2 regions of the Pseudomonas synxantha genome follow, and region 1 is predicted to be linked to the other one. Evidence: predicted binding sites of a transcription regulator. Region 1 holds the regulator's gene; the other holds the start of a gene.
The links. Region 1 encodes sigma-54, which starts transcription at its own class of promoters, with help from an activator protein. Its sites were predicted from a motif close to ANTGGCATNNANNTTGCTNT; they were not measured.

Region 1 (5,398 bases):
AAGCGGCCCACGCCGCCTACCTATAGAGCGTTATATGCTGAGTAAAAAGATCCGCAACTTCCTGTTATTCGGGGTCATCGCCGCGCTGCTCCTGGCGGTGGGCTACTGGAATATCAGCCCGGGGCGCTTTCTCGACAAGCCTGTTGCGCAGGTTGACGAGGGGCTCATCGACAATTTCTCGATAAATGCCTACAGCATACAATTCATGCCGGACGGCAAGGTTCAATACGAGTTGACGGCCGATAAAGTCGAACACCTCAAGGCCTCCGACATCAGCCTGCTGACCAATCCGGACTTGAACCTTTATCGCGGAACCGACTTCCCGTGGCACGTCACCAGCAAGCGTGGCGAGGTCAATTCCGGCGGCACCGAAGTTGAACTGATCGACTCGGTACGCGTCGCACGTACAGACGCACAGAACCGCGACACCATCATTACCAGCAGTCGCATGACGGTATTCCCACAGAAGCAATATGCGCAGACCGAGCAAGACGTTAGAATCGACGGCGCTGGCGGTGTATCGACTGGCAAGGGAATGAAAGCGTATTTGAAAGAAAGCAGGATACACCTGCTATCGAACGTAAGAGGACAGTATGAGGCTCGTTAAAACCCTCCCTATTTTGCTCGGTCTGGGCGCAGCACTGGGAAGCGTGAGCGCCTGGGCTCTGCCGAACGATAGCCAGCAACCGATCCACATCTCGGCTGACGATGCGCAGCTGGATGACAAGCAAGGTGTCGCCACCTATACCGGCGGCGTGATCATCACCCAGGGCTCGATGAAGATCACCGGTAATACGGTGACACTGACGCGTACCCAGGCCGGCGATATCGATGTCGTGACCTCAGTGGGCAACCTCGCTTACTTCGAACAGAAGCAGAAGGCAGAAGATCCAGGCCCGATGAAGGGCTACGGCAAGACCATTCAATACCATGCCCAGCAAAATCGCATTGTACTGATCGACCAGGCCAAGGTGCTGAGCGCCGACGGTAACTCGACCGAAGGCGAGAAGATCGTCTACAACACCCAGCCCCAGGTCGCCCAGGCCGGCCGCGCCAATGGCAACAAGGTCACCGCACCTCGTCCGCGTATCGACATGGTTATCCAGCCGAAGAAGAAGGCCGAGTAATGGCGACCCTGAAAGCCCAGCACCTGGCCAAGGCCTATAAAAGCCGCCAGGTGGTACGCGACGTCAGCCTGTCGATCGACAGCGGCCAGATCGTCGGCCTGCTCGGCCCCAACGGTGCCGGCAAGACCACCTGCTTCTATATGATCGTCGGGCTGGTCCAGGCGGACCAGGGCCGCGTATTGATCGACGACCTGGACGTCAGCCACCAGCCAATGCACGGACGTGCCCGCGCCGGTATCGGCTATCTTCCGCAAGAAGCGTCGATCTTCCGCAAACTGTCGGTGGCCGACAACATCATGGCGATCCTGGAGACCCGCAAGGAGCTCGATCGCGATGGTCGCCGCAAAGAGCTGGAAAGCCTGCTGCAGGAATTCCACATCAACCATATTCGCGACAACCTCGGCATGAGCCTGTCCGGTGGCGAGCGTCGTCGCGTGGAAATCGCCCGCGCCCTGGCGACCGCGCCCAAGTTCATCTTGCTGGATGAACCGTTTGCCGGTGTCGACCCGATCTCGGTGGGCGATATCAAGCAGATCATCCACCATCTCAAGGCCAAGGGCATTGGCGTGCTGATCACCGACCATAACGTGCGCGAGACACTCGATATCTGCGAAACGGCTTATATCGTCAACGACGGCCAACTGATTGCCGAAGGCGATGCCGAGACTATCCTGGCCAACGAGCTGGTCAAGGAAGTGTACCTGGGTCACGAGTTCCGCCTGTAGGCACGGTGGTATCGCGGATTTTCCTGGAGCGCGCAGGAGTCAATAGAAACCTTGGCTTTTTTATTGTTACCGCGCTCTAGGCAAAGCCCCCGAGATCAGGCATATAATTTGCTTATGTTTGGCGCTCACGCGCCCTGTCGTGGATGGCGCATTGCGCCGGCGAATAAGGTGTTAAGCCCCTGCCATGAAACCATCGCTAGTCCTGAGAATGGGCCAGCAGCTGACGATGACACCGCAGCTGCAACAGGCCATCCGCCTGCTCCAATTGTCGACCCTGGACCTGCAACAGGAAATCCAGGAGGCCCTGGAGTCCAATCCGATGCTCGAACGCCAGGAAGAAGGCGACGACTTCGACAATGCCGACCCGCTGGCCGATAACATCGAGCAAAAACCCAACCCCGACGTGCAGGAACCCTCCTACCAGGAAACCGCCCCGACGGTGGATAACCTCGAGGACGGCGAATGGAACGAACGCATTCCCAACGAGCTTCCCGTGGATACCGCGTGGGAAGACGTGTACCAGACCAGCGCCAGCAGCCTGCCGAGCAATGACGATGACGAGTGGGACTTCACCACCCGTACCTCTGTCGGCGAGAGCCTGCAGAGTCATTTGTTGTGGCAACTGAACCTGGCACCGATGTCCGACACCGATCGCCTGATCGCGGTCACCCTGATCGACTGCATCAACAACCAGGGCTACCTGGACGAGACCCTCGACGAGATTCTTGAAGCCTTTGACCCGGAGCTGGACATCGAACTGGACGAAATCGAAGCCGTCCTGCATCGCATCCAGCAATTCGAGCCCGCCGGCATTGGCGCCCGCACCCTCAGCGAGTGCCTGCTGCTGCAATTGCGCCAGTTGCCGGCCAAGACGCCTTGGCTGGCCGAAGCCAAGCGCCTGGTGTCGGACTATATCGACCTGCTGGGCAGCCGCGACTACAGCCAGCTGATGCGCCGCATGAAGCTCAAGGAAGATGAATTGCGCCAGGTCATCGAGCTGGTGCAGAGCCTCAACCCGCGCCCGGGCTCGCAAATCGAGTCCAGCGAAGCCGAATACGTCGTCCCCGACGTGATCGTGCGCAAGGACAACGAGCGTTGGCTGGTGGAGCTGAACCAGGAGTCGGTGCCCCGCCTGCGGGTCAACCCGCAATATGCCGGTTTTGTGCGCCGCGCCGATACCAGCGCCGACAACACCTTCATGCGCAACCAGTTGCAGGAAGCGCGCTGGTTCATCAAGAGTCTGCAAAGCCGTAACGAAACCCTGATGAAGGTGGCGACCCAGATCGTCGAGCACCAGCGCGGTTTCCTGGAATACGGCGACGAAGCCATGAAGCCTTTGGTCCTGCACGATATCGCCGAAGCGGTCGGCATGCATGAATCGACGATTTCCCGGGTGACCACGCAGAAATTCATGCATACCCCACGGGGTATTTATGAGCTGAAATACTTTTTCTCCAGCCACGTCAGTACCTCCGAAGGCGGTGAATGCTCGTCCACAGCGATCCGCGCGATCATCAAGAAACTGGTTGCCGCGGAAAATCAGAAAAAGCCGTTGAGTGACAGCAAGATCGCTGGTTTACTGGAGGCACAAGGCATTCAGGTCGCCCGTCGAACCGTCGCCAAGTACCGCGAGTCCCTCGGGATCGCGCCTTCCAGCGAGCGTAAGCGTTTGATGTGACGGGCGGGCCATAGCGTTCCAGTGGCAGGCGTCTTGCCTGCCGCTTTATGCACTGGCAACGAAGGAGAAGCTGTATGCAAGTCAACATCAGTGGACACCATGTAGAAGTCACCCCTCCACTGCGCGACTATGTCGAGCAGAAGCTGAGGAAGCTTGAAGGACATTTCGACAAGATCACCAACGTGCAGGTCATCATGAAGGTTGACAAGCTTCAGCAGAAGATCGAAGCGACCCTCCAGATACCTGGTGGTGAAGTGGTTGCCAATGCCGAGCATGAAGACATGTATGCATCGATTGACTTGCTCACCGACAAGCTCGACCGCCAACTCAAAAAGCATAAGGAAAAGAATCTGAGCCTGCTCCAAGGCACAGGTCGTTAACTCTCCCCCCATGATCCGACTTGAAACCATCCTGACCCCCGGCCGTTCCCTCGTGAACGCGCCGGGCGGCAGCAAGAAAAAAGCCCTCGAACAAATTGCCAACCTGATCCACCGCGAAGTGCCGGGTCTGGAGATGCAAGATGTCTTCGAGGCGTTGATTGCCCGTGAAAAACTCGGCTCCACCGGTTTTGGCAACGGCATCGCCATCCCTCACTGCCGCCTCAAAGGCTGTGATACACCCGTGAGCGCCCTGCTGCACTTGGAAGCTGCGATCGATTTCGACGCCATCGACGGTGCCCCGGTCGACCTGCTGTTCGTATTACTGGTCCCGCAAGCCGCCACCGATGCGCATCTGGAACTGCTAAGGCAGATCGCCAGCATGCTTGATCGCAAGGAAGTACGCGAAAAACTGCGCAGTGCCAAGACCAATCAGGCCCTGTATCAGGTCGTCCTGGATGAACAAAACGGGCAGTAATCATGCGTTTGATCATCGTCAGCGGCCGTTCCGGCTCAGGTAAAAGCACCGCCCTCAACGTCCTTGAGGACAACGGTTTCTATTGCATCGACAATTTGCCCGCCGGCCTGCTGCCGGAGCTGGCGGAACGCGCACTGATCCATACTGAATTGGCGCAACCCCTGGTCGCTGTGTCTATCGATGCCCGCAACCTGCCCAGCCACCTCTCGCGGTTTCCGGAACTGCTGGAAGAAGTGCGCGCCAAGCATATTCATTGCGATGTACTGTACTTGGATGCCGACGAAGAAACGCTTCTCAAACGTTTCTCAGAAACTCGTCGCCGCCACCCGCTCAGCAGCGCCAACCGCTCCCTGGCCGAAGCCATCCAGGACGAGACCAAGTTGCTGGGGCCGATCATTGATCTGGCTGATCTTAAGATCAACACCACCAATCTGAACCTGTATCAGCTGCGCGATGCGATCAAGCTGCGCCTGCTGAACCAGCCAGAGCCCGGAACTGCGTTCCTGGTCGAATCATTCGGTTTCAAACGTGGCATGCCGGTGGATGCCGACCTGGTGTTTGATGTGCGCTGCCTGCCCAATCCCTATTGGAAGCCAGAACTGCGTGATCAGTCCGGATTGGACCAACCGGTGATCGATTACCTGGCCGCGCAACCGGATGTAGAAGAGATGTTCCAGGACATCTCCAGCTACCTGCTCAAATGGTTACCGCGCTTTGCCGCGAGCAACCGCGCCTATGTCACCATTGCCATTGGCTGCACTGGCGGCCACCATCGCTCCGTCTATCTGACGGAACGGCTGGGCCAGGTGCTGCAACAAACCCTCAAGAACGTCCAGGTCCGCCACCGCGACCTTAGCTGAAAGGAACACCACTGCGATGCCGGCTCGGGAAATTGAAATCATCAACAAGCTGGGCCTGCACGCCCGGGCCTCGGCCAAATTCGTCGGCGTGGCCGGGAAGTACCCTTGTCAGATCCGCGCTGGTCGTACACCGGAATCCATGGTCGATGGCAA
Region 2 (5,398 bases), 3.0 Mb from region 1:
GTAGATAAACCCTGAATACAACTGCACCAGGCTCGCGCCAGCCGCGATCTTTTCGGCAGCGTGCTTGCCTTCGGTGATACCGCCCACCGCGATGATCGGCAAACGCCCAGCCAACTCGGCCGCCAGCACCTTGACGATATGGGTGCTCTTGTCCCGCACCGGCGCGCCCGACAGGCCGCCCGCCTCGTCACCATGAGCCAGGCCTTCGACGCCCACGCGGCTGAGGGTAGTGTTGGTTGCAATCACTGCGTCCATCCCCGACTCCACCAGGGCCTGGGCCACCAGCACGGTTTCTTCATCGCTCATGTCCGGCGCGATCTTGATCGCCAAAGGCACGCGCTTGCCGTGGCGCACGGCCAGATCTTCCTGGCGTTGGCGCAAGGCTTCGAGCAGTTGCTTGAGGGAGTCACCAAATTGCAGGCTGCGCAGGCCCGGCGTATTCGGCGAGCTGACGTTGACGGTGACATAGCTGGCGTGGGCATAGACCTTGTCCAGGCAGATCAGGTAGTCATCCACCGCGCGCTCAACCGGCGTATCGAAGTTCTTGCCAATGTTGATACCAAGGATGCCTGTGTACTTCGCCGCCTGGACCCGCGCCAGCAGATGGTCGACGCCCAGATTGTTGAAACCCATGCGATTGATGATCGCCTCGGCTTCCGGCAAGCGGAAAATGCGTGGTTTGGGATTGCCCGGTTGTGGCCGCGGGGTCACGGTGCCGATTTCGACAAAGCCGAACCCCAGCTGCGCGAACCCATCGATGGCCGCGCCGTTCTTGTCCAGGCCGGCTGCCAGGCCGACCGGGTTAGGGAAATCCAGCCCCATCACCGACACCGGCATTTTCGCCGGCGCCTTGCATACCAGGCCATTGAGTCCCAGGCGGCCACCGGCACCGATCAGGTCCAGGGACAGATCGTGGGAGGTTTCCGGGGAGAGTTTGAACAACAGCTGGCGGGCCAAGGTATACATGGGCGGGCTAGACTCGGATGGCGGCAAAAGGTGGCGCCGATTATAGCCGGGGTGGCGGGCCGCATGCGAGGCGCGCCGCGCTGATCTCATTGACGCTGCGAAACCAGCGCTTCATAACGCACCCAGATCCTTTCCGCGTACCGCAGGCGTAGTGCCTCACGCTGCGGGCCTGAACCCGGCCCGACGTTGTAGGCACCCACCGCCGTCCAGTTATATCCGAAACGCTGGATAAACTCAGCCAGGATCGAGGCACCGACCTCCACTGACAGGCAGGGCTCGTTCAGCAGACGCTCTTCGGTAATGCCCTGCTTGAGCAAACGCGGCAGGTGGATGCTGTTGATCTGCATCAGGCCGATATCACGCGTGCCGTTGCGGTTGGTGTAGTTCATGGCCTGGGAGCGGTAACCCGACTCTACCGCAGCGATGGCCTGCAACAACTCAGGTTCCAGATCGTGTCGCCGGGCCATTTCGTCCCAGCAATAGGCCAGTGCCTGGTTGCTGCCCATCAGCAAGCCGAACAGCAGGCTCCTGCTTCCCCCCTTAAGCATTGCTGGCCTGACCGCAGAATGAGCACACGTGCACAACGCGCCTTGATGGGTCGCTCACCACCCGCACCGGGCAGGTAAAGCGATACCCCTTGCCGTAGATCGTCTTGATAAACCCTTTGTCAGCACCCAGGTGCTTGCGCAGGGAGTAAATGCATCGCGTCAGTGACTCATCGGCCACCTCGCCCCGGGACCAGGCCAGTTCCAACAAACGGTCCTTGGTCATCAACGTGCCACCGGAGGCCAGCAGCAGACGCAGAACCTGCCCCTCCTTGGGTGGCAACTGAATATCCGCGTGCCCGCCCGTCAACCGGCCATCGCCATGCAAAGTCCAGCGAGCAAAGACCAGGGAAGTCGCAGGTTCAGCAGTCACGACGACCATACACACCTCTGCATTCGACTACTGCCATTCAAAATCCTTATTTCCTGTGCCAGCTCGCGCCAATGTCACAACTATAGAAATCGGCACTTCGGCCCGCGCTAGGACAAAACCCATTCAGCCGACTTTTTTTTGCACCCTCCGGTAGGACAATTCGCTACCCGCCCTTATTGAGAGATCCACTCCTGATAGGTCTCCTGCAACTCCACTCCCAGCCGGTCCTCCAGTTGCACCAGCTCACCCAATGCCATCAGTTGCCCATTGACCCGCACCTCCACACATCGGGTTACCCCCGGATCCAAGGGCAGCACCTTCCCCGGTGCGAACGCAGCCAGACGCTTGCGGCTGATCAGTTGCTCCTGCAACAGTATTTCCAGGTGCATGGACAAAGGCCTTTTTCAGGGGGAAAACTCAGGATCTGTTTGCAGGAACGCACGTTGCACACGCGCAAGTTGCGCGGTGGTCAACTGCGCCAGTAAGGTCGTGGGCGGCAATGGGGCACGGCTGAAGGTGCGCAGGCCTTCATACCGTGCCTGGTACGCCTCGCACCAGGCAGCTCGACTGCCCGGCAACAACACGCCACAGATCAGCCCGAGGTACAGCAAGCGGTATTTGATCGTTACAGATGAATCAGCGTGCACCGTAGATATTCCCGGGCTGTATGGCTTGAAGAAGCGGCCATACTGCGAGGCGCACGAGGTTCAATCATGATGGAAAGCTGACGGCAGAACCCACCCTCCAGCCCATGGCATGTGCCTTGCTATGCACTCTGTAACAGGCCCGCGCCAAAGACTCGGCGAGCCTACGTACATAGGCGTGGTTACCCTGCAATGGCCTGCACCGCCACCCCAGGGAATCACGGCTTTCCTGGAAAAAGGCAGGTGTTGATGAACGATCCACTGGCTTGGGTAAACGGCAGTGACGCCCCGGAAAAAAGCAGCCTCGATCTGGGCTTCATGGCATTGACCGATTGCGCCTCGCTGGTAGTTGCCGCCACCCAGGGCTTTGCCCAACCCTATGGCCTCACGCTGAATCTCAAGCGCCAGTCGTCCTGGGCCAACCTGCGGGACAAGCTGGTCAGCGGCGAACTGGACGCCGCCCACAGTCTCTACGGGCTGATCTATGCCGTGCATCTGGGCATCGGCGGTGTCGCCCCCTGCCCCATGGCGGTGCTGATGGGGCTGAACCAGAACGGCCAGAGCATCAACCTGTCCCGCGGCCTGCAAACCCAGGGTGTGGTCACTCCTGAGGCACTGGAACGCCATGTGCACCAAAGTCGGACGAAACTGACCTTCGCCCAGACATTTCCCACCGGCACCCACGCCATGTGGTTGTATTACTGGCTGGCCAGCCAAGGCATTCATCCGTTGCGGGATGTGAACAGCGTAGTGGTGCCGCCACCGCAGATGGTTGCGCACCTGCAAGCCGGGCGCATCGAGGGGTTTTGTGTCGGCGAACCCTGGAGCGCCAGCGCAGTGAAGGAAAATCAAGGCTTTACCCTGGCGACCAGCCAGGCGATCTGGCCCGATCATCCGGAAAAAGTCCTGGGCTGCACCCAGGCCTTCGTCGACGAGTATCCCAATACCGCTCGCGTGCTGGTGATGGCGATCCTCGAGGCCAGCCGGTTTATCGAACAGGGCAGCGAAAACCGCCGCTCCACTGCGCAATTGCTCAGTGCCCGCGAGTACCTGGACGCCCCACTGGACTGTATCGAGCCGCGACTGCTGGGCAACTATGACGATGGCCTGGGCAACCAGTGGCAAGATCCCCACGCATTGCGTTTTTTCGCCGGTGGCGAGGTGAACCTGCCCTACCTCAGCGACGGTATGTGGTTCATGACCCAGTTCCGACGCTGGGGCTTGTTGCGTGAAGACCCTGACTACCTGGGCGTCGCCCGGCAGGTGCAGCAACTGGCGCTGTATCGCCGGGCGGCCGAGACGCTGGGCATTGCCGCCAGCGACTCAGAGATGCGCAGCAGCCAGTTGATCGACGGCAAGACCTGGGACGGCTCCGACCCTGCCGGCTACGCCCGCAGCTTCCGCCTGCATGCCCTGGCCGATGACGCCAGCCGCCAAGCGCTGCGCTGAAAGGGGTATGACAATGCTGCGAATCCTGTTGATCAATGACACTGCGCGCAAGGTCGGGCGCCTCAAGGCTGCGCTGACCGAGGCTGGTTTCGAAGTGATCGATGAGTCGGGGCTGACCATCGACCTGCCCGCACGCGTCGAAACGGTGCGCCCGGACGTGATCCTGATCGATACCGAGTCACCCGGTCGCGATGTGATGGAGCAAGTGGTGCTGGTCAGCCGCGACCAACCCCGGCCCATCGTGATGTTTACCGATGAGCACGACCCGAACGTGATGCGCCAGGCAATCAGGGCCGGGGTCAGTGCCTATATTATCGAAGGCATCCAGGCCCAGCGCCTGCAACCGATCCTTGACGTGGCCATGGCCCGCTTCGAGAGCGACCAGGCGCTGCGCGCCCAGCTGCACGCCCGCGACCAGCAGTTGGCCGAGCGCAAGCGCATCGAGTTGGCCAAGGGCCTGTTGATGAAAATGAAGGACTGCAATGAAGAAGAGGCCTACACCCTGATGCGCCGCCAGGCCATGAGTCGCCAACAGAAACTGATCCAGGTGGCGGAGCAGATTATTGCCATGAGCGAGTTGCTCGGCTGATCTGGCTCAGCTCTTGCTAAACAATCCTGACAGGTAGCCAACGGCGGTTGCCCCTCCACGACAAAGACGTCGCCCATCCGGTTTGCCCCTCGCGAACCTGGTGGCGGCGTTTTTTGCGTTTTGGTCCCCTAGCCCCCAACCGTTGAGGTGCATGATGAAATCAAGTTTCTGGAAATCCGGGCACACCCCGACCCTGTTCGCCGCGTTCCTGTATTTCGACCTGAGCTTCATGGTCTGGTACCTGCTGGGCCCGCTGGCGGTGCAGATTGCCGCCGACTTGCAGCTGACCACTCAACAGCGTGGCCTGGTGGTGGCGACACCGATCCTGGCCGGCGCGCTGCTGCGCTTTCTGATGGGCATGCTGGCCGATAAGCTATCGCCCAAGACCGCAGGTTTGATTGGCCAGGTGATTGTGATCGTGGCGCTGTTCTGTGCCTGGAAACTGGGGATCCACAGCTACGAGCAAGCCTTGCTGCTGGGCCTGTTCCTGGGCATGGCCGGTGCCTCCTTTGCGGTCGCCCTGCCCTTGGCGTCCCAGTGGTACCCGGCGGAACACCAGGGCAAGGCCATGGGCATCGCCGGGGCCGGTAACTCCGGCACCGTGTTCGCCGCATTGCTGGCACCGGTGCTTGCGGCCGCGTTCGGCTGGAGCAACGTGTTCGGCTTTGCGCTGATTCCGCTGGTGCTGACGCTGATCGTGTTCGCCTGGCTCGCACGCAATGCCCCAGAGCGGCCGAAAGCCAAATCCATGGCCGACTACTTCAAAGCCCTGGGTGACCGCGACAGCTGGTGGTTCATGTTTTTCTACAGCGTGACCTTCGGCGGTTTTATC

Region 2: BLU48_RS03280 (CmpA/NrtA family ABC transporter substrate-binding protein) is a predicted target of sigma-54. The motif match lies at 2,635-2,654, and genes of this name have one in related genera.

The regions. Positions count from the first base shown of each region.
Region 1 is NZ_LT629786.1:4,487,691-4,493,088, forward strand. It holds gene BLU48_RS20805 (KdsC family phosphatase) at 1-26, shown strand, start outside; gene lptC (LPS export ABC transporter periplasmic protein LptC) at 35-607, shown strand; gene lptA (lipopolysaccharide transport periplasmic protein LptA) at 594-1,127, shown strand; gene lptB (LPS export ABC transporter ATP-binding protein) at 1,127-1,852, shown strand; gene BLU48_RS20825 (RNA polymerase factor sigma-54) at 2,037-3,530, shown strand; gene hpf (ribosome hibernation-promoting factor, HPF/YfiA family) at 3,605-3,910, shown strand; gene ptsN (PTS IIA-like nitrogen regulatory protein PtsN) at 3,921-4,385, shown strand; gene rapZ (RNase adapter RapZ) at 4,388-5,245, shown strand; gene BLU48_RS20845 (HPr family phosphocarrier protein) at 5,262-5,398, shown strand, end outside.
Region 2 is NZ_LT629786.1:677,168-682,565, reverse strand. It holds gene BLU48_RS03305 (quinone-dependent dihydroorotate dehydrogenase) at 1-966, opposite strand, end outside; gene BLU48_RS03300 (transglycosylase SLT domain-containing protein) at 1,053-1,514, opposite strand; gene BLU48_RS03295 (winged helix-turn-helix domain-containing protein) at 1,507-1,893, opposite strand; gene BLU48_RS03290 (FliM/FliN family flagellar motor switch protein) at 2,058-2,273, opposite strand; gene BLU48_RS03285 (hypothetical protein) at 2,289-2,531, opposite strand; gene BLU48_RS03280 (CmpA/NrtA family ABC transporter substrate-binding protein) at 2,778-3,977, shown strand; gene BLU48_RS03275 (ANTAR domain-containing response regulator) at 3,991-4,566, shown strand; gene BLU48_RS03270 (nitrate/nitrite transporter) at 4,721-5,398, shown strand, end outside.